Regions from separate parts of the Streptomyces sp. ID05-39B genome, predicted to be linked through region 3. Evidence: riboswitches for the same ligand, from Rfam matches in the RefSeq annotation. Region 3 holds a riboswitch; each other region holds the start of a gene.
What was found. Region 3 has a riboswitch for cobalamin ahead of P1P75_RS29440 (prenyltransferase/squalene oxidase repeat-containing protein). Riboswitches for the same ligand answer to the same signal wherever they lie in the genome.

Region 1: another riboswitch for cobalamin. It lies ahead of P1P75_RS08435 (ribonucleoside-diphosphate reductase subunit alpha); the one in region 3 lies ahead of P1P75_RS29440 (prenyltransferase/squalene oxidase repeat-containing protein).
Region 2: another riboswitch for cobalamin. It lies ahead of P1P75_RS33505 (cobalamin biosynthesis protein); the one in region 3 lies ahead of P1P75_RS29440 (prenyltransferase/squalene oxidase repeat-containing protein).

The regions. Positions count from the first base shown of each region.
Region 1 covers NZ_JARGEF010000023.1:32,231-42,286, forward strand. The annotation lists gene P1P75_RS08420 (GntR family transcriptional regulator) at 1-695, shown strand, start outside; gene P1P75_RS08425 (DUF3311 domain-containing protein) at 920-1,186, shown strand; gene mctP (monocarboxylate uptake permease MctP) at 1,183-2,811, shown strand; cobalamin riboswitch at 2,947-3,118, shown strand; gene P1P75_RS08435 (ribonucleoside-diphosphate reductase subunit alpha) at 3,242-5,596, shown strand; gene P1P75_RS08440 (ribonucleotide-diphosphate reductase subunit beta) at 5,596-6,609, shown strand; gene P1P75_RS08445 (hypothetical protein) at 6,522-6,758, opposite strand; gene P1P75_RS08450 (helix-turn-helix domain-containing protein) at 6,851-7,816, shown strand; gene P1P75_RS08455 (cytochrome P450) at 7,863-9,233, opposite strand; gene cyc1 (epi-isozizaene synthase) at 9,230-10,056, opposite strand, start outside.
Region 2 covers NZ_JARGEF010000234.1:988-11,043, forward strand. The annotation lists gene cobN (cobaltochelatase subunit CobN) at 1-2,882, opposite strand, end outside; gene P1P75_RS33500 (cobyric acid synthase) at 2,879-4,411, opposite strand; gene P1P75_RS33505 (cobalamin biosynthesis protein) at 4,408-5,406, opposite strand; cobalamin riboswitch at 5,506-5,625, opposite strand; gene P1P75_RS33510 (hypothetical protein) at 5,779-6,000, opposite strand; gene P1P75_RS33515 (inorganic phosphate transporter) at 6,035-7,273, opposite strand; gene P1P75_RS33520 (class II aldolase/adducin family protein) at 7,494-8,192, shown strand; gene P1P75_RS33525 (alpha/beta fold hydrolase) at 8,278-9,393, shown strand; gene P1P75_RS33530 (hypothetical protein) at 9,517-10,056, shown strand, end outside.
Region 3 covers NZ_JARGEF010000176.1:115-10,170, forward strand. The annotation lists gene P1P75_RS29435 (SCO2322 family protein) at 1-616, opposite strand, end outside; gene P1P75_RS29440 (prenyltransferase/squalene oxidase repeat-containing protein) at 613-1,845, opposite strand; cobalamin riboswitch at 1,954-2,089, opposite strand; gene P1P75_RS29445 (MBL fold metallo-hydrolase) at 2,223-3,278, opposite strand; gene P1P75_RS29450 (aldehyde dehydrogenase) at 3,411-4,868, shown strand; gene P1P75_RS29455 (ferredoxin) at 4,873-5,121, shown strand; gene P1P75_RS29460 (TetR family transcriptional regulator) at 5,136-5,777, opposite strand; gene P1P75_RS29465 (glycosyltransferase family 4 protein) at 5,987-7,408, shown strand; gene P1P75_RS29470 (class I SAM-dependent methyltransferase) at 7,402-8,136, shown strand; gene P1P75_RS29475 (prenyltransferase/squalene oxidase repeat-containing protein) at 8,133-9,203, shown strand; gene P1P75_RS29480 (hypothetical protein) at 9,252-9,542, opposite strand; gene P1P75_RS29485 (LLM class F420-dependent oxidoreductase) at 9,634-10,056, opposite strand, start outside.

The DNA of each region.
Region 1 (10,056 bases), on a different contig from region 3:
ACTACCGGCTGAAGAAGCATCTCCTCGACATGACGGAGACGCAGTCGCCCGGCACCCCGGTGCCGCCCGAGCGCACACTGGCGGCCGAATTCGACACCTCGCGCACCACCGTGCGCCAGGCGCTCCAGGAGCTGGTCGTCGAGGGCCGGCTGGAGCGCATCCAGGGCAAGGGCACCTTCGTGGCCAAGCCGAAGGTGTCCCAGTCGCTCCAACTCACCTCGTACACCGAGGACATGCGCGCCCAGGGTCTCGAACCCACCTCGCAGCTGCTGGACATCGGCTACATCACGGCCGACGACCGCCTCGCCGAGCTGCTCGACATCACCACGGGCGGCCGTGTGCTGCGCATCGAGCGGCTGCGCATGGCCAACGGCGAACCGATGGCCATCGAGACCACCCACCTCTCGGCCAAGCGATTCCCGGCCCTGCGCAGGTCTCTGGTGAAGTACACGTCCCTCTACACGGCGCTCGCCGAGGTCTACGGCGTCCACCTCGCCGAGGCCGAGGAGACCATCGAGACCTCCCTGGCCACCCCGCGCGAGGCGGGCCTGCTCGGCACGGACGTCGGTCTGCCGATGCTGATGCTGTCCCGCCACTCCGTGGACAGGGAGGGCCTGCCGGTGGAGTGGGTGCGCTCGGTGTACCGGGGGGACCGGTACAAGTTCGTGGCGCGACTCAAGCGGCCTGTGGACTAGCGGTCTGTGGGCCAGCGGCCGGTGGACCAGCGGCCGGTGGACTGGACGAGCGGTGGACTGGACGGGCGGTTCGGCGGGACGGCTGGGAGTCCGGGGTGATCCCCCGGGACAGCACAGCGTGGAGTATCGGGACCGATATGCGGACGAGGTCTTCCGCTTGGCTTTATCCGTCACCTACATTTCGTGCGCGTTGCACATGATCTGCTAGGGGACGGAGCCGCCCGATGTCAGAAGCCCCAGAAGTGAACAGAGGGCCGGTGGTCACGCCTTTGCGCGTCGCCATCGTCCTCTGTCTGTTCGCACCCTTCGTGGCGATGCTGTGGGTCGGCTCGTATGCGAAGACCGACCCCACGTTCATCGGCATCCCCTTCTTCTACTGGTACCAGATGCTGTGGGTGCTGCTCTCCACCCTGCTCACGGTGACCGCGTACAAGCTGTGGCAGTTCGACCAGCGCGGCCGCAGGAACCAGGGCGGAGGTGCGGCGAAGTGAACGACGGCGTGAACGGCGTGGCACTCGCCGTCTTCATCTTCTTCTTCCTGGCCGTCACCGTCATGGGTTTCCTGGCGGCCCGCTGGCGCAGGGCCGACGACGAGCACAGCCTCGACGAATGGGGCTTGGGCGGCCGGTCCTTCGGTACCTGGGTCACCTGGTTCCTGCTCGGCGGCGACCTGTACACGGCCTATACGTTCGTGGCGGTCCCGGCGGCGATCTACGCGGCCGGCGCGGCGGGCTTCTTCGCGGTGCCGTACACGATCCTCGTCTACCCGCTGATCTTCACGTTCCTGCCGCGCCTGTGGTCGGTCTCGCACAAGCACGGGTACGTGACGACCTCGGACTTCGTGCGCGGCCGGTTCGGCTCCAAGGGGCTGTCCCTGGCCGTGGCCGTCACGGGCATCCTGGCCACCATGCCGTACATCGCGCTCCAACTGGTCGGCATCCAGGCCGTACTGGACGTGATGGGCGTCGGCGGCGGCGAGGACACCAACTGGTTCGTCAAGGACCTGCCGCTGCTGATCGCCTTCGGCGTGCTCGCGGCGTACACCTACTCCTCGGGCCTGCGGGCTCCCGCGCTGATCGCGTTCGTGAAGGACACGCTGATCTACATCGTCATCGCGGTGGCGATCATCTACATCCCGATCAAGCTGGGCGGGTTCGACGACATCTTCGCCAAGGCGAGCGACGCCTTCGCGCAGCCCAACCCGGCGACGGGCGCGCCGCGCGGTGCGCTGGTGCCGGGCGACGCGGGCCAGTGGACGTACGCGACGCTGGCGTTGGGCTCCGCGCTGGCGCTGTTCATGTACCCGCACTCGATCACCGCGACGCTGTCCTCGCGCAGCCGTGAGGTGATCCGCCGCAACACCACCATCCTGCCGCTGTACTCGCTCATGCTGGGTCTGCTCGCCCTGCTGGGCTTCATGGCGATCGCGGCCGGGGTGAAGGTCAAGAACGGGCAGCTGGCGATCCCGCAGTTGTTCGAGGACATGTTCCCGGACTGGTTCGCGGGCGTGGCGTTCGCGGCGATCGGCATCGGCGCGCTGGTGCCGGCGGCGATCATGTCCATCGCGGCGGCGAACCTCTTCACCCGCAACATCTACAAGGACTTCATCAAGCCGGACGCCACACCCAGGGAGGAGACCCGTGTCTCCAAGCTGGTCTCGCTCCTGGTGAAGGTGGGCGCGCTGGTCTTCGTCCTCACCATGGACAAGACGGTCGCCATCAACTTCCAGCTCCTGGGCGGCATCTGGATCCTGCAGACCTTCCCGGCCCTGGTCGGCGGCCTGTTCACCCGATGGTTCCACCGCTGGGCGCTGCTGGCCGGCTGGGCGGTCGGCATGGTCTACGGCACGGTCGCGGCGTACGGCGTCGCCTCCCCCTCCCAGAAGCACTTCGGCGGTTCGTCGAAGGAGATCCCCGGAATCGGTGAGATCGGCTACATCGGCCTCACGGCGTTCGTGCTGAACGTGGTGGTGACGGTGGTGCTCACCTTCGTCTTGAAGGCGCTGAAGGCCCCGGAGGGCGTCGACGAGACGTCCCCTTCGGACTACACGGCGGACGCCGGGGACCCGGGCGTCAAGGCGGAGCTGCCCCCGGCCACGGCGGGGGCAGGGCACTAGCGGGAGGGAGCACCCCTCGTACGCATCCCGCAGCGGGCCGCCGAAGGCAAGTCGCCTCGGCGGCCCGTTGTCGTACGGTGCGCTCCCGCCGAAGCGCACCTATGAGTTGACGCTGCGAAGCCAGCCCGACACAACATCTGGGGGTCGCACGGCGGCCCGGCACAAGATGTATGCTCATGCTCGCTGTCGCCGCAGGGGAATCCGGTGCGAATCCGGAACTGTCCCGCAACGGTGTACTTGCGTGCGTACCTCTGCATTTGCGCACGCATGGTCAGTCCGAGCACCTGCCGGCAGCGCACCCGGTCCGTCCGGCTCGGGTGCCCTGACGTCCGGGCCTCGCGGAATGGGCCGGTGGACGCGACGCGCCCCCGCGCTCGTGTGCTGCCCCCTGCCCTGCGCAAGGCCCTCGCCGAGCGAGGGAGAGCCCCACGTGACCATCGCGCCAGCCGAACCGGTTTCAGCAGCCCTGGAGACCGACGGTCCCGGAGCCTCATTGCTGCGGACGCTGACCGAGCTGACCGCCGACCTTCCCGACGCCGACCCCGGCCGGGTCGCCGCCGCCGCACTGCGGGGCCGGTCCGCGCGGGCGGACGAGCCGGAGCTGCGCGAGCTGGCCACGGAGGCGGCCGCCGGTCTGATCTCCGAGGATCCCGCCTACTCCCGGCTGGCCGCCCGGCTGCTGACGATCGGCATCCGCGCCGAGGCCGCCTCGCAGGGCGTCACCTCCTTCACCGAGTCCGTGGCCGTCGGCCACCGCGAGGGCCTGATCGCCGACCGCACCGCCGAGTTCGTCCGGCTGCACGCGGCCCGGCTCGACGCGCTGGTGGACACGGGCGCCGACGACCGCTTCGGCTACTTCGGCCTGCGCACCCTGTACGGCCGCTACCTGCTGCGCCACCCGATCACCCGCAAGGTGGTCGAGACGCCCCAGTACTTCCTGCTGCGGGTGGCGAGCGGCCTGGCCGAGGACGACACGGCGAGGTCCGTCGACGAGGTCTCCGCGCTCTACACGCTGATGAGCCGCCTGGACTATCTGCCGTCCTCCCCCACCCTGTTCAACTCCGGCACCCGGCACCCCCAGATGTCGTCCTGCTACCTCCTCGACTCCCCGCTGGACGAGCTGGACTCCATCTACGACCGCTACCACCAGGTCGCCCGCCTCTCCAAGCACGCCGGCGGCATCGGTCTGTCGTACAGCCGCGTCCGTTCCCGCGGGTCGCTCATCCGCGGCACCAACGGGCACTCCAACGGCATCGTGCCGTTCCTGAAGACCCTGGACGCCTCGGTCGCCGCCGTGAACCAGGGCGGCCGGCGCAAGGGCGCCGCCGCGGTCTACCTGGAGACCTGGCACTCCGACATCGAGGAGTTCCTGGAGCTGCGCGACAACACCGGTGAGGACGCCCGCCGTACGCACAACCTCAACCTCGCGCACTGGATCCCCGACGAGTTCATGCGCCGGGTCGACGCCGACGGTCAGTGGTCCCTGTTCTCCCCGGCCGACGTGCCCGAGCTGGTCGACCTGTGGGGCGCGGAGTTCGACGCGGCCTACCGCGCGGCGGAGGCCCGGGGGCTGTCGCGGAAGACCATCCCTGCACGTGACCTGTACGGCCGCATGATGCGCACCCTCGCGCAGACCGGCAACGGCTGGATGACGTTCAAGGACGCCGCCAACCGCACCGCCAACCAGACCGCCGAGCCGGGTCATGTCGTCCACTCCTCGAACCTGTGCACGGAGATCCTGGAGGTCACCGACGACGGGGAGACGGCGGTCTGCAACCTGGGCTCGGTGAACCTGGGCGCGTTCGTGGTCGGCCACGACCTCGACTGGGAGCGGCTGGACGAGACCGTCCGCACCGCCGTCACCTTCCTGGACCGCGTCGTCGACATCAACTTCTATCCGACCGAGCAGGCGGGCCGCTCCAACTCCCGCTGGCGTCCGGTCGGTCTGGGCGCGATGGGCCTCCAGGACGTCTTCTTCAAGCTGCGGCTGCCCTTCGACTCGCCCGAGGCCAGGGCCCTCTCCACCCGGATCGCCGAGCGCATCATGCTCGCCGCGTACGAGGCCTCCGCCGACCTCGCCGAGCGCAACGGCCCGCTGCCCGCCTGGGAGAAGACCCGCACCGCGCGGGGAGTGCTGCACCCCGACCACTACGGCGTCGAGTTCAGCTGGCCGGAGCGCTGGGCGGCGCTGCGGGAGCGGATCGCGGTGACCGGCATGCGCAACTCGCTGCTCCTGGCCATCGCTCCGACCGCCACCATCGCCTCGATCGCCGGTGTGTACGAGTGCATCGAGCCGCAGGTCTCCAACCTGTTCAAGCGCGAGACGCTGTCCGGCGAGTTCCTCCAGGTCAACTCCTACCTGGTGCGGGAGCTCAAGGAGCTGGGTGTCTGGGACGCCCGCACCCGCGAGGCGCTGCGCGAGGCGAGCGGCTCGGTCCAGGGGTTCACCTGGATCCCCGAGGACGTGCGGGCCTTGTACCGCACGGCGTGGGAGATCCCGCAGCGCGGTCTGATCGACATGGCCGCCGCGCGCACCCCGTACCTGGACCAGGCGCAGTCCCTGAACCTGTTCCTCGAGACGCCGACCATCGGCAAGCTCTCCTCGATGTACGCGTACGCCTGGAAGTCGGGGCTGAAGACGACGTACTACCTGCGCTCGCGCCCGGCGACCCGCATCGCCCGCGCCGCCCAGGCGCAGGCCCCCATCCCCGTGCAGCAGCCGGCCCCCGAAGAGGCCGTCGCCTGCTCCCTTGAGAACCCCGAGTCCTGCGAGGCCTGCCAGTAATGCGAGACAACCAGAAGAACCTGCTCGACCCGGGCTTCGAACTGACCCTGCGTCCCATGCGCTACCCCGACTTCTACGAGCGCTACCGGGACGCCATCAAGAACACCTGGACCGTCGAGGAGGTCGACCTCCACTCGGACGTCACCGACCTCGCGAAGCTGACGCCCGCCGAGCAGCACCTGATCGGCCGGCTGGTCGCGTTCTTCGCGACGGGCGACTCGATCGTCTCGAACAACCTGGTGCTCACGCTCTACAAGCACATCAACTCCCCCGAGGCACGGCTCTACCTGAGCCGGCAGCTGTTCGAGGAGGCCGTGCACGTCCAGTTCTACCTGACCCTGCTGGACACCTACCTCCCCGACCCGGAGGACCGCGCCGCCGCCTTCGACGCGGTCGAGAGCATCCCCTCCATCCGCGAGAAGGCCGAGTTCTGCTTCCGCTGGATGGACTCGGTGGAGAAGCTGGACCGGCTGGAGTCGGTGTCCGACCGCCGCCGTTTCCTGCTCAACCTGATCTGCTTCGCCGCGTGCATCGAGGGCCTGTTCTTCTACGGCGCCTTCGCCTACGTCTACTGGTTCCGCAGCCGGGGTCTGCTGCACGGCCTCGCCACCGGCACCAACTGGGTGTTCCGTGACGAGACCATGCACATGTCCTTCGCGTTCGAGGTCGTCGACACCGTCCGCAAGGAGGAGCCGGAGCTGTTCGACGACCGGCTCCAGGAGCAGGTCACCGACATGCTGCGGGAGGCCGTCGAGGCCGAGCTGCAGTTCGCGCGCGACCTGTGCGGGGACGGCCTGCCGGGTATGAACACCGACTCGATGCGCCAGTACCTGGAGTGCGTCGCCGACCAGCGGCTGAGCCGCCTCGGCTTCGCCCCGGTGTACGGCTCGGAGAACCCGTTCTCCTTCATGGAGCTGCAGGGTGTTCAGGAGCTGACCAACTTCTTCGAGCGTCGGCCGTCGGCGTACCAGGTCGCGGTGGAGGGCACGGTCGACCTGGACGAGGACTTCTGAGACCGGGCGGTCCGAGACCGGGCGGCCCGGGTCCGCGCCTCGCGCAGTTGGCGGTCGACCCGGCGTTCGTGGGCCAGCCCCACGAGCGCCGGGCCCGCGAGGAGGAGGAAGAGGACCAGGACGGTGAGGGCTTCGGTGAGTGCGTTCATGAGGTAAGCATCGTGCTCTCATGACACTCCTGACAGTGGCAGGACTGCCGTACACCTTCAAATTCCTGCCACTACGGGTGCACACTGGCCGCATGCTGAAGAACGTGGCCGCGATCCTCCTCGACGGCGTGCACCCCTTCGAACTCGGAGTCGTCTGCGAGGTGTTCGGCATCGACCGCAGCGACGAGGGGCTGCCCGTCTACGACTTCGCCATCGCCTCGGCCGAGGGGCCGACCCTGTCCACCCCGCACGCCGGCTTCACGATGAGCACCTCTCACGGCCTCGAACGGCTGGAGAGCGCCGACCTGATCGCCGTGCCTGCCGGGGACACGTACACGGCACGGGAGTTCCCGCCCGAGCTGCTCGACGCGCTGCGCCGGGCCGTGGACCGCGGAACCCGGGTGCTGAGCGTGTGCTCCGGGGTGTTCGTGCTGGCCGCGGCGGGACTCCTGGACGGGCGGCGCTGCGCGGTGCACTGGCGGCACGCGCAACAGCTCGCCCGCGAGTACCCGCGCACGACCGTCGAACCAGACGTGCTCTACGTCGACGAGGACCCGGTGATCACCTCGGCCGGCACGGCCGCCGGCATCGACGCCTGCCTGCACCTCGTGCGCAAGGAGCAGGGCCCCGAGGTCGCCAACGGCATCGCCCGCCGGATGGTCGTACCGCCGCACCGGGACGGCGGCCAGGCGCAGTACATCCAGCGGCCGCTGCCACGCTCGACCTGCGACACCGTGGGCGAGGTGCTCGCCTGGATGGAGCAGCACCTCGACCAGGAGGTCACCGTCGAGCAGCTCGCCGCCCGCGCCCACATGGCGCCGCGCACCTTCGCCCGCCGCTTCCAGCAGGAGACCGGCACGACGCCCTACCGCTGGATCCTGCGCCAGCGGGTGCTGCTCGCCCAGCATCTCCTGGAGGCGTCCGACGAGACGGTGGACGCGATCGCCTGGCGGACCGGCTTCGGCACGGCGGGCGCGCTGCGGCACCAGTTCGTCCGGGCGCTGGGCACCACCCCGAACGCCTACCGGCGTACGTTCCGGGGCCCGGAGGCCGCCTGAACGCACGCCGGCAGGGGGACGGTCCCAGAGCCTGTGTCACAGGCTCTCACCGTGGGACGGGCTTGAGCCGCAGTCGTTGCGGACGCAGCGTGATGCCCACCCGGGTCGCGTCGACCGAGCCGGGGACCTGCTCGAAGCGGTAGCCGTCCGCGAGCACCGCCGTGACCAGCGTGAGCAGGGCCATCGAGAAGTGGTCGCTCGGGCACTTGCGGTTGCCCACGCTGAACGGCCGCATCGCGTACTTCGGGATGTCCTTCGACCGCTCCGGGAGCCAGCGGTCGGGGTCGAAGTCGAGGTGCCGCTCGTAGGACCGCGGGTCGCGCTGGATCGCGTACGGGCTGTACACGATGTCGGCACCGGCCGGAATGCGATAGCCACCGAGTTCGGTCTCGGTGACCGCCCGCCGCGTCAATATCCATACGGCGGGACGCAAACGCATGGCCTCGATGACGACGTTGTTCGTGTGCGTGAGCCTGCGGACGTCGTCGAATGCGACGGGTCGCCCTCCTGTGACCTCGCGCACCTCGGCGCACACTTTCTCCGCCTGTTCCGGGTGGTCCGCGAGAACCAGCAACAGGGACATGATCGTGGAAGCGATGGTTTCGCTGCCGGGGGTGAGGATCGCGACGACCTGGTCGTGGATCTCCTGTTCCCCGATCGGGTCGCCATTGTCGTCCTTCGCCTCCAGCAATGCCGTCAGCAAATCGTCCGGCTTTTGACCGGATGCCCGGCGTTCGGCGACGATCTCGTCGACCAGGAGATGCAAATCGGCCAGGGCCCGGTTGAATTCGCGGTTGGCCGGGAGCGGCAGCCTGTAGAGCGGTCCGAGCGGTACCACCATGCGGTGGTACATCCCCTGGAAGACGCTGGCGAGCGCGATGCACAGGCGCTCGGCCCGCTCGTCCATGAACTGCCCGCGCAGCAGGCAGCGGGCCGCCACCCGCACCGCTATCCGGAACGACTCCGAGGTGCAGTCGATCGTCTCGCCGCCCTTCCACCGCTCGACGAGCGCGCGCGTCTCCTCCTCCATGATGGGCCCGTAGGCGGGGATGGCGTCGAGCCGGAACGCGGGCTGGATCGTGCGCCGCTGACGGCGGTGGAGCGGACCGTTGGCGGTGGCCACGCCCTCCTTGCCGAGCAGTCCCTCCAGGGACTCCCACAGCGGTCCGGCGATGATGTAGTCGGGGCTGAGGGCCATCGCCCCGGTGAGGGCCGGCGTGGTGACGGCGTACACCGTCTTCGGTCCGAGCTTGATGCGGACGACGTCGCCGTGGTCGCGCAGCTGGCTCATGAAGGCCAGCGGGTCACGGGCGAGCTTCCAGCCGTGGCCGAGAAGCGGAACCCCGCCGCCGGCCAGTGGCGGCTCACGCAGTCCGGATGCCTCGGGTGTCACGGGTTTGACGGACTCGACGGTCATTTCTCACCTGCCGCTTCGTTGTTGACGTACGGGGGCGTGGACCGGTCGTCCCAGCTGTCGACCATGTAGCGGCCGGACTCGTGGTGGAACCAGTAGACGGAACTGAACCAGTTCCGCATATTCGCGAGACAGGCCCGTACGGCGGCGCCGAGTTCTTTTCCGTGGACCGTCCCGTCGGCGAGCCGGTCGGCCAGCCGTAAGACGTCCTTCTCGACGACGAGGAATTCTGATATGGATTCCTCGACGCGCCGCCTGACTTCCTCGACCGCCTCTTCGAGTGTCAGTCCCTCATGAGTGATGAGACTGATGCCGAGATTGTGCACCTCGTCGCCCGCGATTTCCTTCGGGAGTGAACAGAGGTCGTTGTACCAGGCGGCGAATTCCTGACTCAGCAGAGCCGCACGCCGATAGGCCGGGTGTTTCCGTACGGTGTCCGGGAGTTCGCATCCCGCACTCGGTTCCAGCAGATCCGTCCAGATCCAGTGCGCGAAGGTGAGCCGGCGCAGGGCCAGATACTCGTCGACGCCCGGGACGCGCCCTTCCGCCCGGTTGTGGAATTCCCGGTCGTACGCCTCGATCACCTCGTGGAAGTGGCGGGCGAACCGCGCGTTCCACGTCTCGGGGAGGAAGGAGTACAGCCGGCCCACGCTGTCCGCGAGTCCGGCGACCAGCGGATCCTCGTGTCGCAGGTGCTCCGCCGGGAAGTCGAGGGCCGCGTGCAGTCGGCGCCTCAACTGCCGCCAGGCGGCGGCCCGGCCGTGCACGACGTCACGGTCGTGCCGGTCGTCCCAGACGAAGAACCACGCGCTGTAGTCGGCGATGG
Region 2 (10,056 bases), on a different contig from region 3:
GCCTTGACGTAGTTGACGTCGGCCGGCTCGTCCAGTTCCGCCACAGCCCGCACCGCGTCGTCGATCAGAGCGACGACGTGCGGGAACGCGTCCCGGAAGAACCCGGAGATGCGGACCGTCACATCGATGCGGGGCCGGCCCAGCTCCGCCGCCGGCACGATCTCGAAGCCGGTCACCCGGCGCGAGGCGTCGTCCCACACCGGGCGGCAGCCCAGCAGCGCGAGGATCTCGGCGATGTCGTCGCCCTGGGTGCGCATGGCGGACGTGCCCCACACCGTGAGGCCGACCGACTTCGGGTACGCGCCGGTGTCCTGGAGGTAGCGCTGCACCAGCGAGTCGGCGAGGGCCTGCCCGACATCCCAGCTCAGCCGGGACGGAATGGCCTTGGGGTCGACGGAGTAGAAGTTGCGTCCCGTCGGCAGGACGTTGACCAGCCCGCGCGTCGGCGAACCGGACGGGCCGGCCGGGACGTAACCGCCGTTCAGGGCCTTGAGGATGTGCCCGATCTCGTCGGTGGTCTTCTCCAGCCGGGGTACGACCTCCGTGCAGGCGAACTCCACCACCGCGACGGCGTCGGGGAGTTCGGTGCCCAGGACCTCCCCGACGAGCGCCCGGCTCTCGCCGGCCGCCCATTCCCGTGCCTCCATGCCCTCCGCGATCCGGCGGCACAGCTGCTCCAGCAGGTCGACCGCGTCGGCGGCCGAGCGGGCCGGGCCGTCCACGAGGTCCGTCAGCTCCACCGGGACCTTGACCGGCGCCCCCGGCTCGGCGAGCAGCTCTTTCTCGACGAGCCCGAAGTGCTCCGCGAGGCAGGCCCGCAGACCGGGCAGCGCGTTCGCCTGCCCTCCCCACACCTGCGAGGCCCGCAGCACGGCCAGTACCAGGTTCACGCGGGGCTCGCCGACCGGTCCGCCGCCGAGGATGTGGAGGCCGTCGCGGATCTGCACGTCCTTGATCTCGCACAGATAGCCGTCGATGTGCATGACGAACTCGTCGAACGCCGCGTCGTCCGGCTGGTCGTCGACGTGCAGGTCGTGGTGGAGTTCGGCCGCCTTCACCAGCGTCCAGATCTGCGCCCGCACGGCCGGCGTCTTCGTCGGGTCCAGGTCGCAGACGAGCGCGTACTCGTCGAGCAGCTGCTCCAGCTTGGCCAGGTCGCCGTAGGTGTCGGCGCGCGCCATCGGCGGCACCAGGTGGTCGACGACGGTGGCGTGCCCGCGCCGCTTGGCCTGGGTGCCCTCACCGGGGTCGTTGACGATGAACGGGTAGATCAGCGGGAGTTCACCGAGTACGGCGTCCGGCGCACAGCCCCCGCTCAGTCCCAGCCCCTTGCCCGGCAGCCACTCCATCGTGCCGTGCTTGCCCATGTGGACGATGGCGTCGGCGCCGAAACTGTTCTCCAGCCACCGGTAGGCCGCCATGTAGTGGTGCGAGGGCGGCATGTCCGGGTCGTGGTAGATCGCGATGGGGTTCTCGCCGAAGCCGCGCGGCGGCTGGATCATCACGACGACGTTCCCGAACTGCAGGGAGGCCAGCACGATGTCGTCGCCGTCGACGTAGAGGCTGCCCGGCGGCTCGCCCCACGCGTCCAGCATGCCCTGCCTGAGGTCGGGGTCGAGCTTGTCGAACCAGGCCCGGTAGTCGGCCAGCGGCACCCGCGCGGGCGCGGCGGCGAGCTGCTCCTCGGTGAGCCATTCGACGTCGTGGCCACCGGCGTTGATCAGCCGGTGGATCAACTCGTCACCGTTGTCGGGGTATTCGGTGAGCGTGTAACCGGCCGCCTTGAGGGCGTCCAGCACCCGGACGGCGGAGACGGGCGTGTCGAGGCCGACCGCGTTGCCGACTCGCGAGTGCTTGGTCGGGTAGGCGGTGAAGACCAGCGCGAGCTTCTTGTCGGCGTTCGCCTTGTGCTTCAGCCGGGCGTGCCGTACGGCGATACCTGCGACGCGCGCGGCCCGCTCGGGGTCGGCGACGTACACCGGAACGTCGTCCGGGCCCTGCTCCTTGAAGGAGAAGGGGACCGTGATCAGCCGCCCGTCGAACTCCGGGATCGCGACCTGCATCGCCGCGTCCATGGGGGACAGGGCGGCGTCGGAGGCGTCCCAGGCGGCCTTCGAGGAGGTCAGGCAGAGCCCTTGCAGGACGGGCACGTCGAGGTCGGCGAGGGCGCCGATGTCCCAGGCCTCCTCGTCGCCGCCGGCCGAGGCCTGCGAGGCGTGCGTGCCGCCCGCGGCGAGGACCGTGGCGACCAGGGTGTCCGCCGCGCCGAGGATCTCGTACAGGCCGGGGTCGGCGTCGCGCAGCGAACCGCAGTACACGGGGAGGGCGTTGGACCCGGTGGCCTCGATCGCATCGCACAGCGTGTCCACGAACGCGGTGTTGCCGCTCAGTTCATGGGCGCGGTAGAAGAGCACCCCGACGGTGGGGCGGCCGTCCTGGAACACCCGGTCGCCGTGGACGCCGTACCCGGGCATCGTGCGCGGCTCCTCGAACCCCTCGCCCGTCAGCAGCACGGTGTCGGAGAGGAACCGCGCCAGCTCGGCGAGGTTGGCGGGCCCGCCCTCCACGAGATACCTGAGCGCCTCCGCCACCACGCCCGCGGGCACGGACGACTCGGCCATCAACTCCGCGTCGGGCACGGCCTCCCCGCCGAGGAGCACGGTCGGGATGCCCGCCGCCCTGAGCGCGGCGAGCCCGTCCTCCCAGGCCCGCTTCCCGCCGAGCAGCCGTACGACGGCGACGTCCGCGCCCTCGATCAGTCCCGGAAGCTCCTCGGCGACGTCCACGCGGGTCGGATTGCCGATCCGGTAGGTGGCACCGGTGGCGGCGCGGGCCGCCAGCAGATCGGTGTCGGCGGTCGACAACAACAACACTGTGCTCATGCGGGCGCTCCCGGTGGAATGAAAGGCAGTCCTTGCGGCGCGCCCGACTCGATGAGCCGCCACAGCGCGTCCGTGTCCGCGTGCTGTTCGATGAGGTCGCCGAGCCGGTCGAGCTGCTCCTCGCGCAGCGCGGCGAACGAGGTGTCGGCGGCCGGCACGAAACGGCGGCCCGCGGCGGCCGCCACCTCCCGCAGGAACGCCCGGCGGAAACCGTCCGACTCCAGTGAGCCGTGCCAGTGGGTGCCCCAGGTCTGGCCGACCCGGCAGCCGTCCAGGCTGTGCCCCTCGCCATCGGAGATGAACGCCTCGCCGCCCTGGATCTCGGCGACCCCGTGATGGATCTCGTACCCCTCGACGTGCTCGCCGAGGGCCTCGCCGACGGGCCGGGTGAGGGTCTTCTCGCGGGCGAACCGCACCCGGACGGGCAGCACTCCGAGCCCGTCGACATGACCGCGCCGGCTCTCGACCTCGTCCTCGATGTGCTCCCCGAGGATCTGGAAGCCGCCGCAGATGCCGAGGACCGGCCGGCCTTCGGCGGCTCTGCGCCGGACGGCTTCCGCCAGCCCGCGCTCGCGCAGCCACTCCAGCGCCCGGACCGTCCCCCGGGTCCCCGGCAGGACGACCAGATCGGCGTCGGCCAGTTCCTCCGGCCGGTCCACGAACCGCACGACGACGCCCGGTTCGGCGGCCAGCGCGTCCACGTCGGTGAAGTTGGACATGAGCGGCACCGAGCACACGGCGACCCGCAGCACGTCCTCGCCGACCGGCGGCGAGACGTTCGACTCGCGGACGGTCCCGCGCAGCGAGACGCGCAGTCCGTCCTCCTCGTCGATCCCGAGCCCGTGTCGGAACGGCAGCACCCCGTACGTCCGCCGCCCGGTCAGCCCGTGCAGCATGTCCAGGCCCGGCTCCAGCAGCGAGACGTCACCGCGGAACTTGTTCACCAGGAACCCGGCGACCAGCTCCTGGTCCTGCGGCGAGAGCAGCGCGACCGTCCCGAAGAACGAGGCGAAGACGCCACCCCTGTCGATGTCCCCGACCACCAGCACGGGCAGCCGCGCCCCCCGCGCGATGCCCATGTTCACGATGTCGGTCCGCCGCAGATTGATCTCGGCCGGGCTGCCCGCCCCCTCACAGATCACCGCGTCATACGTGCCCCGCAATTCGGCGAGACAGTCGAGAACGGTTCCCAGGAGTTTCTGCTGCCGCCCGCCGTGATAGCCGCGCGCGCTCATCTCACCGACCGGCTTCCCGAGCAGCACCACTTGGCTGCTCTGTTCACCGCCGGGCTTGAGCAGCACCGGATTCATCAGTGCGGTCGGCTCGACCCGGCAGGCCTGAGCCTGCATGGCCTGCGCCCGCCCGATCTCGGCGCCCTCGCGGGTCACGAACGAATTGAGGGACATGTTCTGCGCCTTGAAGGGCGCGACCTTGACCCCCTGCCGCACCAGCCACCGGCAGATCCCGGCCGTGACGACGCTCTTGCCCGCGTCGGAGGTGGTGCCGGCGACGAGGAGACCCCCGCTCATGACGTACGTCCCTTCACTCCCGCGGCGGCCACGCGCGCGGTGACGACGCGCGAGGTGACGAACCGCGCGGTGACGACGCGCGCGGCGACGGTGACGCCGAGCGCGAGCAGGCCGACCCGGCGGGAGAGCCGCGCGGCACGTTCGATGTCCTGGGGCACGACGGTCCGCCCGCGCTCCCCGTTCAGCACGGGCCGGTGCTCGACCCGCCCGCCGTACGACAGCGTCCCGCCGAGGCGCACCCCGAGGGCGCCGGCGAACGACGCCTCCACGGGACCGGCGTTGGGGCTGGGATGCCGGTCCGCGTCGGCCCGCCAGGCCCGCACCGCACCCCGCGGATCGTCCCCGGCGACAGCGGCGAGCACGGCGGTCAGCCGCGCCCCCGGCCATCCGGCGACGTCGTCCAGCCGGGCCGAGGCCCACCCGAACAGGCGATGGCGGGGCGAGCGGTGGCCGACCATGGCGTCCAGGGTGTTGACGGCCCGGAACCCGAGCAGACCCGGCACCCCGCCGACGGCCCCCCACACCAGGGCGCCCACGACCGCGTCGGAGGTGTTCTCGGCGACGGACTCGACGACCGCGCGGGCGACGCCGTCGGCGTCCAGGGCCTGCGGGTCCCGCCCGCACAGATGCGGCAGCCGCGCCCGCGCCCCTTCGAGGTTCCCGGCTTCCAGGGCGTGCCCGATGGTCCGCGCCTCCCGGACCAGCGAGGTCCCGCCGACGACGGACCAGGCGGCGGCGGCGGTCAACGCGACGGAGGCGGCGGGGGAGCGGCGTACGGCGTGCGTGGCGGCGGCCCCGAGGGCCACGGCGCCACCGGCGCACACGGCGGTGTGCAGGGCACCCCACCCGCGGTGGTCCCGCCACAGCACCCGCTCCACGCCGGCCGCGGCCCGCCCGAACACGGCGACCGGATGCCCCCGGCGCGGATCGCCGAGAAGCAGGTCCCCCAGGAGGCCGGCGGCGGCACCGTACGCGTAGCGGCGATCGGCACCCACCGGCTCAGCCGGCCGACGGGTCGGGCAACGACCTGGTGCAAAACCTCGAACGGCAGCCGAGCATGGCGATATGTCCTCACTCAGGGTGTCCACGCCCTGGTTCGACGAGACCGGCGACGAGAGTTCCTGGCTCCCGGGGGTGTCTACCCCGGTGACAGTGGCGGGACCGCGCCGGAATCACACCGGCTTCCTCTTCTGTCGCCGAACATGGCTCCGGCAGTCCACCACGCGCCCGGAAGGGCCGTCAACTCGCTGTTGACCTGCGGCGGGACAGTGTGCAGAAGCCCACATACCTCCGGTCACGGCCGTCACGCACGCGTGGGGCGCGGGACGGTGATCCGTCCCGCGCCCCACGCGCGTGTGCGCCGTCCGTCAGGCGACGATCAGCGAGATCCCGTACGCCACCGCCGCCGCGCAGGCCGCGAAGCACGCGTAGGCGCCGGTGACCGCCAGGGTGGCGGAGTCGCCCTGGGCCGCTGCCCGCTCGCGGCGGGAGAGGCCCATGATGCCGAGGGTGAACAGGGCCACGAGGGCCACGGTGATGACGAGGCTGACACCGAAGACGGAGCCGAGAGACGCCCAGTCGATCTTCATGCTGCTTCTTCCTTCGTACCGGTGGGGGCGGGACTCAGACGCTGGTGGTGGCCGGCGGGGCCGGCTCCGTCACGGGGGCCGCGATGGTGGCCGTCAGGTCCTCGGTGATGGTGCCCGCCGGGGGCGGGGTCACGGCGGCGATCGCGGTGGTCACCACGCCGGCCGGCTCCTCGGGCACGTCCACGACGTTGGTGTGGTCGATGATCTCGCGGCGCGAGATCTTCCAGATCGCGGCGCTGGAGGCGATGAGGAACACCGCGACGAGCGCCGTGCCCCAGCTGCCGAAGCCGGTCACGTACTCGGCGAGGGCGGCGACCAGGGCCGCGGCCGGCAGCGTCAGACCCCAGGCGACGAACATCCGGGTGGCGGTCGACCAGCGGACGACCCCGCCCTTGCGGCCCAGGCCCGCGCCCATCACCGATCCGGAGACCGAGTGCGTGGTGGAGAGGGAGAAGCCGAGGTGGGAGGAGGCCAGGATGACGGTCGCCGCGCTGGTCTGGGCGGCGAAGCCCTGCTGCGGCTGGAGGTCGGTCAGGCCCTTGCCCATGGTGCGGATGATGCGCCAGCCGCCGAGGTAGGTGCCGAGCGCGATGGCCAGACCCGCGGACAGGATGACCCACAGCGGCGGGTCGGAGTCGGGGGCGACGGCGCCGCCGGCGACCAGGGCGAGGGTGATGATGCCCATCGTCTTCTGCGCGTCGTTGGTGCCGTGAGCCAGCGAGACCAGGCCCGCCGAGGCGATCTGGCCGGTGCGGAAGCCCTTCGCCGCGGCCTTGCCGTCGGCCTTCTTGCCCAGCGTGTACGACAGCCGGGTCGCGAGCATCGCGGCGACGCCCGCCACGATCGGCGCGGCGATCGCCGGGATCAGGACCTTGGTGACCAGCACGTCACCGTGGACCGCGCCGGCACCGGCCGAGGCGATGGTGGCGCCGATCAGGCCGCCCATCAGGGCGTGCGAGGAACTGGACGGGAGCCCGACCAGCCAGGTCACCAGATTCCAGAGGATCGCGCCGACCAGCGCGGCGAAGATGACCTCGGGACGGATGCCGGTCTCGTCGACGAGACCCTTGGAGATCGTGTTGGCGACCTCCACGGAGAGGAAGGCGCCTACAAGGTTCAGCACGGCGGACATGGCCACCGCGACCTTGGGCTTGAGCGCACCGGTCGAGATGGTGGTGGCCATCGCGTTGGCGGTGTCGTGGAAACCGTTCGTGAAATCGAACGCAAGTGCGGTTACTACCACAATCGCGAGGATCAGCGAGAAGCTTTCCATGTACCCAGGCAATCGTTCGAGGTCATTGGCTGGATGAACGTAGGGAACCTGAGTGAACGGAAGGTGAACTGGGCGGGGCTTCGTGGTGTCCGCAATCGGCGGGACTCGTTCCACTCCGCCACGCCGCCCAGGCGCCGCACGGGCCAGGGTCCCGGGGGTGCTTCCCGGAAGGGCTCGAAGGGGCCTGACTGAGATGTTCGTCACCTGGCAGGATCACGGTATGACCGACCAGCGGCACGACCTCGACGACAACACCCCTGACCTGCACAAAGGGGAGATCTCACGGGCCTGGGAACAGCTCGTGGCCACGGCCCGCCGCACCGTCGCCGACCGGCTCGTCGTCGGCACCTCCGGCAACGTCTCGGTCCGCGTCGGTGACCTCGTCCTGGTCACCCCCTCGGGCGTCCCCTACGACCGGCTCACCCCGGCCGACGTCACCGGCGTCGACCTCGACGGCCGACAGGTCCTCGGCACCCTCACCCCGACCAGCGAACTGCCCATGCACCTCGCCGTCCACCGCACCACCGACGCCCGCGCCGTCGTCCACACCCACGCCGTCCACGCCACCGCCGTCTCCACCCTGGTCACCGAACTCCCGCCCGTCCACTACATGACGGGCGCCCTCGGCGGCCCCGTCCGCGTCGCCCCCTACGCGACCTACGGCACCGAGGAACTCGCCCGCAACCTCCTTGACGCCCTCACCGGCCGCACCGCCTGCCTCCTCCAGAACCACGGCACCCTCACCTACGGCGCCACCCTCGACCAGGCCTACGACCGCACGGCCCAGCTGGAATGGATGTGCCACCTGTGGCTGACGGCGGCATCGGTCCCCGGCCGGACTCCGCACCTGCTGACCGAGGACCAGCTCGCAGCGGCGGTCGAGAAGCTGAGCGGCTACGGCCAACGAGAGGCGAGGTGACGTCCCGCACGCACCCCACGCCCGCCCATGACGCCCTGAACCCCCACCACTGGCCGCAAAGAGGATCGGCCAGGACACTGGACGGGTGCGCACCGTCACCGCAACCGCAGTCACCGCAGCCGCGGCCCTCGCCGCGGGCGCGGCGAGCGTGGCCGCAGGCCGCCTCGCCAGCGACGCGGCGCTGAAGGCGTCCCCCGGCCGGCCCCTGCCCACCGAACCCCGGCTCACCGTGCACGGCACAACCGCCGACCAGGTGACCCTCACCCGCCACCTCGTCGCCCTGCGCCCCGGCACCTACGGCCTCGCGGGCGACGGCTCCCACGCGGTCGTCGGCCCCGTCCTGGCCACCGCCCCGCACTCCGCCGACACGGTCGTACGCCGCCTGGAGCGCCTCACCCACGGCACCCTGAGCGCCGGCGACGCGGTGTGGCTGACCCCGAACCTGTACGTCGGCAACCCGGACACCGCGCTCGGCCTCGAACACGCCGACGTCGACGTGCCCGGCGAGCTGGGCACGCTGCCCGCGTGGTTCGTCCCCGGCGCCCGCCGCACCTGGGTGATCGCCGTGCACGGCCTGGGCACCACCCGCGAGCACGCCCTGAACCTGACCGGCTTCCTGCACCGCCGCCGCTTCCCGGTGCTCGCCCTCTCCTACCGCGGCGACCTGGGCGCGCCCCGCTCCCCGGACGGCCTCAACCACCTCGGCGAGACCGAGTGGCGCGACCTGGACGCGGCGATGCGGTACGCCGTCCGCTACGGCGCCGAACGCATCGTCCTGCTCGGCTGGTCCACCGGCGCCACCATGGCCCTGCGCGCCGCCGCCCGCTCCGGGCTGCGCGACCTCGTGTCGGGGCTGGTGCTGGACTCCCCGGTCCTGGACTGGCAGGCGACCCTGCGCGCCCTCGCCTCGGCCCGGCACACCCCGGGCGCGCTGCTGCCGCTGGCCGTCCGCGCCGCCGAGGGCCGAGCGGGCCTGAACGCCGGCCCCGCCGACCGGGCCTGGCCGGCCGTGCCGACCCTGGTCTTCCACGGCCCCGACGACAAGGTGGCCCCCTGGGCGGCCTCCCGCCGCTTCGCCGCCCGCCGCCCCGGACTCGTCGCACTCCACCCCGTCCCGCACGCCCCGCACGCCGCCATGTGGAACCCCGACCCGGCCGCCTACGAGGAAGCCCTGCGCCGCTTCCTGACCCCCCTGATGTAAGCCTGGGGCGAGCTTGACGCGAGCCACCGGGAGCACACCGCGCCCGGAGCGGTCCCCAGGGTTCCGTTTAAGGCTGTACCGCTGGCCTGAACACGTCTCCTCCCCCTCCCCGAACCTCGTGCGTTGGCCAGTCCCGTAGCCCGCCGTGACATTCCGTTTGGGTTTTCGGACCGTCAACCGGAAGACTGCACCCGTGACGTCCCGTATCCCGCGCGACTCCAGGCTTCGACTCGTCCGCCCAGCGGGCGACCCGGCCGCGACGCCGCCACCGACGACGGCAAGGCCACGCTCTCCGCGACGACCGCCGAACGCGCCGCCTCGGATCTGGGCCTGACCACGGCTCAGGTCCGCGCCGACTGGGACACCGCCCGCCTCGCCGGCCTCGTCGAGGTGCACGGAGACAGCGCGCGCCCCGGCTGGCGGCTGCGCGCCTGGAACCGCGACGACAGCGCCGTACTGCGCGGCTGGGTCGCCCTCTTCGACGCCTGGTCGCTGGCCACGCCGGAACCCGCCGACCAGGAGTCCGGCGCCGTCGGCGAGGTCGTCTCGGCCATGCCGCAGGTGCTCTCCTTCCTCCAGCTGTCCGCCGGGCCCGTCCCCGTGGACCAGCTCCTCGACCTGCTGCGCCAGCGCGTCACCGAACTGCGCACCGAGCGCTGCGAG
Region 3 (10,056 bases):
CGGCGATCAGGGCACCGCCCGCGTACACGCCCACCGACGGTCCGCCGCTCTCGTCGGCGGAGGACGCCGAGGGCTTCGACGCGGGCTGGTCCGTTTCCCTTTCCTTGTCGGTCGTCGTCACCTGGTCCCCGCAGCCCGACTCCGGGTAGCCCGCGATCGCGCACAGCAGCGCGTTCGGGTCGTAACGCAGCGGCTTGGCGGTGGCGGCGAGGGCCTCCGCCGTGCTCGCGTCGTGGCGGACGCGGACGCAGGCCGTGCGCGCGGGCGGCGGGGTCTCGCCGGAGGGCGCGTCCGCCGGGGTGCCGAAGTCGACGACCAGGGCGACCCGCTTCATGCCGTCCCGCGCCGGGGTCCGCGCGCAGATCGCCTCGAACGAGGCCGCGCCGCGTGGCCGTGACGTGTCCTGCGAGTCCTGGCTGACCGCGAACCGGAAGCCCTGGACGGCGCCGTCGGCGGGGCGGGCCGTGGAGGGGCCCTCGGTGGCGTAGACCCAGCGGTCGCCGTCGCGGTCCCAGAACGACCAGTAGCGGTATCCGGCGGCCTGGGCCGGGCCGGTGCCGGCCGCCAGAGCCAGGAACACCGCGGCGACGAGCAGGGCGGCGAGGCGGCCTATCACTGCTGCCGCTTCCTGCGGCCGCTGATCAGGAAGCCGATCCCGATACCCGCGACGAGGAAGACGCCGACGGTCCACCAGACGCCGAAGCCGTCGTCGGAGTCCTCGGTGCCGTCCTTCTCGTCGGAGTCGTCACGCTGGAGGCCACCGGTCGCCTTGCCGGTCTGCTGCGGCGTCGGGCCCGTCGAGTTGAGGGCGGCGACCAGGTCCGTGCCGCCGAACGCGCGCGGGTCCGTACCCGTCGCGTGGGCGGCGAAGACCAGCTGGGCGTAGGCGGCGGGGCCGCTCTGCTTCGCCCAGGCTGCGGCGTTCCGCTGGAGCCAGGCGAGGGGCTTCCGGGCCTGCTCGGCGCCGCCCTGTGCGGCGAGCGCGACCACGGCGTCGGCGGTGTTGCCGTAGTCCGGCTGGTTCTCGGCGCCGGGCAGCACGGAGGTCAGGTACCCGTCCTTGGCGACGGACTTCGCCAGGTAGGCGGCGCCGTTCGCGGCGGCCTGCGGCGAGCCCGGATAGCCGGCGTCGGCGCAGGCGGCGGCGTCCGCCTTCCTCGCGGCTCCGGCCGCGAGGCCCTTGCCGAGCGCCCCGAGGACGCCCGCCGCCGTGGCGTCCGCGTTCGCCGACAGCTTGCCCTGCTTGTCGGGCTGGTAGGCGAAGGCGCCGCCCGCGGCACAGGGCAGCGCCAGCCCGACCAGGGCGTCGTACGGCGACCTCCCGCCCTTCACGACCTCCGCCGGCTTCGCCCCGGCCGCCGCCAGCGCGCCCACGACGACGGACGTCGAGTTGGTGTCGCTGGCACCGCCGGGGGCGTACCCCCAGCCACCGTCCGCGTTCTGTACGGACTTCAGCCAGCCGACGGCCTTGTCCACCGCGGCCTCGTGCCCGCCGAGGGCCGCGAGGGCCTGGACGGCGGCGGCCGTGCTGTTGCTGTCGACCATCAGCTTGGCGTCGCAGGCCTTGGCCGGGTCGGCGCGGAACGCGGCGAAGGAGCCGTTCGCGCACTGCTGGCCGGTCAGCCAGTCCACGGCCTTCCCCGCCGGCTTCACCCCGGCCGTGTCCTGGGCGAGCAGCGCGAGCGACTGGCGCCAGACGCCGTCGTACGTCGGGTCGGCGCTGCCGTACAGGCCGGACGGGATCGCCACGGACGGAGTCGGCGACGGGGACGCGGCCACGGCGGGCGTGGCGGCGCCGATCACTGCGGTGGCGGCCAGGACCGCGGCGCTGCGACGGACGTTCATGATCGGCGGGTGCCTCTCCCTGTCAGGGAGCCGGGCAGCACGGGACATCCCGGCGGCTCGGCTCCGCATACCTCGACGGTGCCGTACGGCGGCGGCGCCGACGCACGTGAGCCGGTCACGTCCGTCCGGGGCAGTCCGGCTGGCAATGGTGGTGTCCACTGCTCACGGTTGCGGGTCAGCGCCGGAATTGCACCGGCTTTCCCCCGTACGGGTGTGATGACGACCGGGCCACTGTACTCGGCCGTAGGAATGGCCCTGAGGGCAGCCCGTGAGCGGGGGTACGTGCGGCCCGTGGGAACGACGGGGAGCGCGCCGCTCGACCCGGGCGGACGGTGCCGATACGTCCGGTGAAGTGCGCGCCGCGTCTGCCGCCGTGCCTACACGGCCACGTACGTGACCGGCTCGCTCCCCGTCACCGCCTCCGCGTGCCCCAGTTTCACCAGGCGCCGCAGGTGGGCCTCGGCCTCCGAGACGGCGATGTTCCGGGAGCCGTACGGGATCTGCTCCCAGGGGCGGTTCCACTCCATGCGCTCGGCGAGCTGCCAGGGGGTGAGCGGCTCGGCCAGCAACTCCCTCAGGCCGGCGAGGCGGTCCTCGTGGTGGGCGAGCAGGTCCCGTACCCGGGACGAGGCGTCGGTGAAGGCGTACTGGTGGGCGGGGAGGATCTCGGCGACGGCGAGGCGGCCGACGCGTTCGAGGGAGGCCAGGTAGTCGCCGAGGGGGTCGGTGACCGTGGCGTCGTCGGGGTCCTCGTACAGGCCGATGTGCGGGGTGATCTCCGGCAGCAGATGGTCGCCGGAGAACAGCCGTCCGTGGCCCGGCAGTCGGTCCGGGTGGTCCTCCTCCAGGTGGAGGCAGACATGGCCGGGGGTGTGGCCCGGCGTCCAGATCGCGCGCAGGCGGCGGCCGGGCAGGTCGAGGAGTTCCCCCGGCTCGATCTCGCGGTCGGGAAGGGCGGGGGAGAGGCCCGGGAACGCGCGGCGCCGGGCGGTGCGCAGCGGGGCCACGTGCTCCTCGGGCGCACCGGCGGCCACCAGCTTGTCCGTCATGTACGTGTACCAGCGGGCGGGCCGGGTCGCGCGGGTCCGCCGGACGATCGCGCCGTCCGCCGCGTGCATCGCGATCCACGCGCCGCTGGCCTCGCGCACCGCGCCCGACAGGCCGTGGTGGTCGGGGTGGTGGTGGGTGACGACGATGCCGTACAGCTCGGTGACGGAGGTGCCGCAGGCGGTGAGCCCGGCGGTCAGGGCGTCCCAGGAGGCGGGGTCGTCCCAGCCGGTGTCGACGAGGACCGGCCCGCGGTCGGTGTCGACGACGTACACCAGGGTGTGCCCGAGGGGGTTGTCCGGGATGGGCACGCGCAGCGAGCACACGCCTCCGCCGTGGTCGTACGTCGTCGGGGGCACGGGGCCCTCGTCCAGGCTGCTCGTCATGCGCCCTCCGTCCCACGGCCATTGCCCACTATAACGAGAACTGGTATCAGTTTCTGAAACACCGTCAGAAACTTCGTCTCAGACACGTCGGCGGAGACTCAGAGACGCCGGCGCCCTCGGGAGGCAGTCGCCATGGCCGAGCTAGTGGAACACGGACAGCTGTTCATCGGCGGGGAGTTGACCGACCCCCTCGGCAAGGACGTCATCGAGGTCGTCTCGCCGCACACCGAGGAGGTCATCGGGCGCGTACCGCACGCCTCGCCCGCCGACGTGGACCGGGCGGTCGCGGCGGCGCGGCGGGCCTTCGACGAGGGGCCGTGGCCCCGGCTGCCGCTGGCGGAGCGGATCGCGGTCGTCACCCGCATCAAGGACGGGATCGCCGCCCGGTACGAGGAGATCGCCCGGGTGATCTCCTCCGAGAACGGCTCCCCGTATTCCTGGAGCGTCCTCGCGCAGGCGCTCGGCGCGATGATGGTGTGGGACGCGGCGATCACCGTCGCGCGCGGCTTCCCCGTCGAGGAGCGGCGCGACGGCGTCCTCGGGAAGATCCTGGTGCGGCGCGAACCGGTCGGGGTCGTGGCCGCGGTCGCCCCCTGGAACGTCCCGCAGTTCGTGGCCGCCGCCAAGCTCGCGCCCGCGCTGCTCACCGGCTGCACGGTGGTGCTCAAGCCGTCGCCCGAATCACCTCTGGACGCCTACCTGTTGGCGGAGATCACCCGGGAGGCGGGACTGCCCGAAGGGGTCCTGTCGATCCTTCCCGCGGACCGGGAGGTGAGCGAGTACCTGGTCGGGCATCCCGGCGTCGACAAGGTCTCCTTCACCGGATCGGTGGCGGCCGGCAAGCGCGTGATGGAGGTCGCCGCCCGCCATCTCACCCGCGTCACCCTGGAGTTGGGCGGCAAGTCGGCGGCGCTCGTCCTGCCGGACGCGGACATCGAGACGACCGTCCCCCAGGTCGTCTCGGCGGCCTGGATGAACAACGGCCAGGCCTGCGTCGCCCAGACGCGCATCCTGCTGCCGCGCTCCCGCTACGACGAGTTCGCGGACGCCTTCACGGCGGCGGCCGGCGCACTGGTCGTCGGCGACCCGCTGGACCCCGCGACCCAGGTCGGCCCGCTGGTCGCCAGGCGTCAGCAGCAGCGCAATCTCGACTACATCCGCATCGGCCAGGAGGAGGGCGCGAAGATCCTCACGGGCGGCGGCCGGCCGCCCGGCCTGGACCGCGGCTGGTATGTCGAGCCGACCCTCTTCGGAGACGTCGACAACTCCATGCGGATCGCCCGCGAGGAGATCTTCGGCCCGGTGATCTGCCTCCTGCCCTACGGCGACGAGGCCGAGGCCGTGAAGATCGCCAACGACTCCGACTACGGCCTGAGCGGCAGTGTGTGGACCGCGGACGTCGGGCACGGCATCGAGGTGGCCCGCCAGGTCCGCACCGGGACGTACTCCGTGAACACCTTCAGCCTCGACATGCTCGGCCCGTTCGGCGGTTACAAGAACAGCGGCCTGGGCCGGGAGTTCGGCCCCGAAGGGTACGGCGAGTACCTGGAGCACAAGATGATCCACCTGCCGGCCGGCTGGGAGGGCTGAGCGGATGGGCGTACCCGGGACGGGAGACCGCTGGCACGTCGAGGTCGACCGCTCCCTGTGCATCGGCTCCGCCCAGTGCCTGCACCACGCCCCCGACCGCTTCCACCTCGACCGCGCCCGCCAGTCCCACCCGAGCGCCCCCGACACGGGCGCCGACGAACGCGTCCTGGCGGCCGCGGAGAGCTGCCCGGTCGAGGCGATCGTGATCACCCTGGCGGAGAACGGGGAGGCGGTGTTCCCGCCGGAGGAGTAGAGCCGGCGGCCGCCCTACCGGGGCGGGGGCGGCTGCGTCACGTCGATCAGCCGGCAGACCGTTTCGATGTCGATGCGGACCTGGGCGATGGAGGCCCGGCCCGAGAGCCAGGTGATGAGGGCCGAGTGCCAGGTGTGTTCGATGACGCGGACCGCGGAGAGCTGTTCCGCAGTGGGATCCGCCAGGCCCATCGCGTCCAGGATGATCGCGGTGGTCTGGCGGGACACCTGGTCGACCTCGGGGGAGACGCTGCGGTCGGCGAAGGTGAGGGCGCGGACCATCGCGTCGGCCAGGTGCGGCTCGCGCTGGAGGGCCCGGAAGGCGCGCATCAGGGTCTCCGCGACCCGCTCGGCCGGGGTGTCGCCCGCCGGGGGCTTCTTCCTCAGCGTGCCGTGCATCCGCTCCAACTGGTCCTGCATCGTGGCGACCAGCAGATGCACCTTGGACGGGAAGTAGCGGTAGAGCGTGCCGAGGGCCACCTGCGAGGACTCGGCGACCTCCCGCATCTGCACCGCGTCGAACCCGCCCCGGCTCGCCAGCCGGGCGCTCGCGTGCAGGATGCGGCGGCGACGGGCCTCCTGCCGCTCGGTGAGGGGAGCGGCGGAGGGGCGCTGGATGCTGGTATCCACCTTGTCCCCCTTGGCGTGCGCGGGCATGGGTCCCGTTCCGTGACGGTCGGTGAGGCCTTGTGATCACTCAGCGGAACAGGGCGCCGGGTCGTGGCGTGAATCACCTGATCCACGGCTCACAGCGTCCTTACCTGCCGGTAGATTCAGAGCCTCCCGGACGATCAAGTCTGAAACTTGTTCTAGATTAGCGTCCCGTCGTAGTCTCGCGGGACAGTGCAGGCAGAAGGGGGCCCGGAGTGACCGCTGAGGCCAGTCAGGCGGGGTCCCAGGACCTCGCCGCGGACGGCGGGCGACCGCTCGACATCGCGCTCCTCACCTACAAGGGAAACCCGTTCTGCGGCGGCCAGGGCGTCTACGTCCGCCACCTCTCGCGTGAACTCGCCCGCCTCGGCCACCGCGTCGAGGTCATCGGCTCCCAGCCGTACCCGGTCCTCGACGGGGGCCACGACGGCCGGCTGTCCCTCACCGAGCTGCCCAGTCTCGACCTCTACCGTCAGCCGGACCCCTTCCGCACCCCGGGACGCGGCGAGTACCGCGACTGGATCGACGCCCTCGAAGTGGCGACGATGTGGACCGGCGGCTTTCCCGAGCCGCTGACCTTCTCGCTGCGGGCCCGCCGCCATCTGCGCGCCCGCCGTGGCGAGTTCGACGTCGTGCACGACAACCAGACCCTCGGCTACGGCCTGCTGGGTGATGTCGGCGCCCCGCTGGTCACCACCATCCACCACCCCATCACCGTCGACCGGCAGTTGGAGCTGGACGCCGCCGAGGGACGCAAGCGGCGTGCCTCGGTGCGCCGCTGGTACGCCTTCACCCGTATGCAGAAGCGCGTCGCCCGCCGGCTGCCGTCCGTGCTCACCGTCTCCGGCACCTCCCGCCAGGAGATCGTCGAGCACCTCGGGGTCCGTGACGAGCGCATCCACGTCGTCCACATCGGCGCCGACACCGACCTGTTCGCGCCCGACTCGTCCGTGTCCGTCGTGCCGGGCCGCATCGTCACGACGTCCAGCGCGGACGTGCCCCTCAAGGGCCTGGTCTTCCTCGTCGAGGCGCTGGCCAAGGTCCGTACCGAACAGCCGAACGCCCATCTCGTCGTCGTCGGCAAGCGCCCGCAGGAGGGCCCCGTCGCCGCCGCCGTCGAACGCTACGGCCTCGAAGGCGCCATCGAGTTCGTCAAGGGCATCTCCGACGCCGAACTCGTCGACCTGGTCCGCTCGGCGGAGGTCGCCTGCGTGCCCTCCCTCTACGAAGGCTTCTCGCTGCCGGCCGCCGAGGCCATGGCGACCGGCACCCCACTCGTCGCCACCACCGGCGGCGCCACCCCCGAGGTCGCCGGACGCGACGGCGAGACCTGCCTGGCCGTACCGCCGGGCGACGCGGGAGCGCTGGCCACCGCGCTGAGCCGGCTGCTCGCCGACCCCGCACTGCGGGCCCGGATGGGCGCGGCCGGACGCGAGCGGGTGCTGGAGCGGTTCACCTGGGCGCGCGCCGCCGAGGGCACCGTCGAGCGGTACCGCGAGGCCGTCGAGCGGGGCGGAGACCGACGCGGCCCCCGCCCCTTCGGAGCGCTGCCGGCTCTTCCCGCCCCGGCCTCCTCCCCAGATGCTGTCCCAGACGTTGACGTCGAATCCGATCGCGAAAGCAGGGCCACGTGCTGACCGTCGACTTCTCCCGGTTCCCGCTCGCCCCGGGCGACCGTGTCCTGGACCTCGGCTGCGGGGCGGGACGCCACGCCTTCGAGTGCTACCGGCGCGGCGCCCAGGTCGTGGCGCTGGACCAGAACGCCGAGGAGATCCGCGAGGTCGCCAAGTGGTTCGCCGCCATGAAGGAGGCCGGCGAGGCCCCCGAGGGCGCGACCGCCACCGCGATGGAGGGCGACGCCCTCGCGCTGCCCTTTCCCGACGAGTCCTTCGACGTCGTCATCATCTCCGAGGTGATGGAGCACATCCCCGACGACAAGGGCGTACTCGCCGAGATGGTACGGGTGTTGAAGCCCGGCGGACGCATCGCCATCACCGTGCCGCGCTACGGCCCCGAGAAGGTCTGCTGGACCCTGTCCGACGCCTACCACGAGGTCGAGGGCGGCCACATCCGCATCTACAAGGCGGACGAACTCCTCGGCAAGATCCGCGAGGCGGGCCTCAGGCCGTACGGCAGCCATCACGCCCACGCGCTGCACTCGCCGTACTGGTGGCTCAAGTGCGCGTTCGGGGTCGACAACGACCAGGCGCTGCCGGTGCGGGCGTACCACAAGCTGCTGGTCTGGGACATCATGAAGAAGCCCCTGGCGACCCGGGTCGCCGAACAGGCGCTGAACCCGCTGATCGGCAAGAGCTTCGTGGCGTACGCGACCAAGCCCCACCTGCCCCGAGTGGACGCCAAGTGACGACTCCCCGGACAGAACACCTCGTCCTGGCCGGGGTCCTCACCGCCGAGCAGGCCGCCGGGACCGTCCGCGGCATCCTCGCCGAACAACGCGAGGACGGGGCGATCCCGTGGTTCCGCGGGCACCACCTCGACCCGTGGGACCACACCGAGGCCGCGATGGCGCTGGACGCGGCGGGCGAGCACGAGGCCGCCGAGCGGGCCTACGAGTGGCTCGCCCGGAACCAGCACGAGGACGGCTCCTGGTACGCGGCCTACGCCGACGGCGACTTCGCCGACGTCACCGACCGTGGCCGCGAGACCAACTTCGTCGCCTACGTCGCCGTCGGTGTCTGGCATCACTACCTGTCCACCGGCGACGACACCTTCCTGGACCGCATGTGGCCGGTCGTCCACGCGGCCGTCGAGTACGTGCTGCGGCTCCAGCAGAGCGGCGGACAGATCGGCTGGCGCCGCGACGACGACGGCACGCCCACCACGGACGCCCTGCTGACCGGATCCTCGTCGATCCACCACGCGCTGCGCTGCGCCCTGGCCATCGCCGAACAGCGCGAAGAACCCCAGCCGGACTGGGAGTTGGCGGCGGGCGCGCTGCGGCACGCCATCCGGCGGCACCCGGAGCGCTTCCTGGACAAGGCCCGCTACTCGATGGACTGGTACTACCCGGTCCTGGGCGGCGCGCTCACCGGCGTCGAGGCCAAGGCCCGCATCGAGGAGATGTGGGAGCGGTTCGTCGTGCCGGGGCTCGGCGTGCGCTGCGTGGTGCCCAACCCGTGGGTGACCGGCGGGGAGTCGGCCGAACTGGCCCTGGCGCTCTGGGTGATCGGCGAGTCCGACCGGGCGCTGGAGATCCTCCAGTGGATCCAGCGGCTGCGCGACCCGGAGTCGGGCCTGTACTGGACGGGGTACGTCTTCGACGACGCGGCGATCTGGCCGCAGGAGCTGACGACGTGGACCGCCGGGTCGCTGCTGCTCGCGGTCGCGGCCCTGGGCGGCCACGACGCCACCTGCGCGGTGTTCTCCGGCGACCGTCTGCCGACGGGGCTGGATCCCGACTGCTGCGACTGAGAGGGTCGACCGAGGGGCGTTGGGGAGGTCTTCGAGGGGCCAGTGGCGTCAGTGGCGGACCCGGTTGGCGATCGCGTGGCCGATGAACAGGTACACGATCGCCGCCAGGCCGTAGCCCGCCACGACCCGCGCCCACGCCTCGTCGAACGTGAACAGGTCGTGCGACCAGCCCGCCAGCCAGCGGGCCACCTCGTGCACGAACTGCACGAACTCGTTGCCCCGGTTGGCGTCCAGCAGATACATGACGATCCAGAGGCCCAGGATGAAGGCCATCACGTCGGCGACGACGGCGATGATCCTGCCGGCCGAATGCGCACCGTTCTCATATCGAGGGGACATACAGTGCGCCTTGCCGCCCGTGACGGAATGAAACACGACCGGTTCCCGACCTCTCCCGTCCCCCGCGCGGTGGCCTACCTTCCCGCGCCGCCTAGGAGTTGAGTTCGGCCAGGACGCGCAGGGTGTGCGGGTCCGGGGTCAGGACCAGCAGGTCCGTCACCGGGCCCGCGCGCCACCGCTCCAGCCGCTCGGCTATGCGCCCGCGCGGGCCCACCAGGGAGATCTCGTCGGCGAACGCGTCCGGGACGGCCAGTACGGCCTCCTCCCGGCGCCCGGCCAGGAACAGCTCCTGGATCCGCCGGGCCTCCTCCTCGTACCCCATGCGGGCCATCAGATCGGCGTGGAAGTTGCGCCGGGCGTGCCCCATCCCGCCGATGTAGAAGCCCAGCATCGCCTTGACCGGCAACAGCCCCTCCGCGACGTCGTCGCACACCCGCACCCGCGCCATCGGCGCCACCCGGAACCCCGCAGGCAGCTCCGCCACCGCCGGCCCGTACGCGTCCGGCCGGTCCGG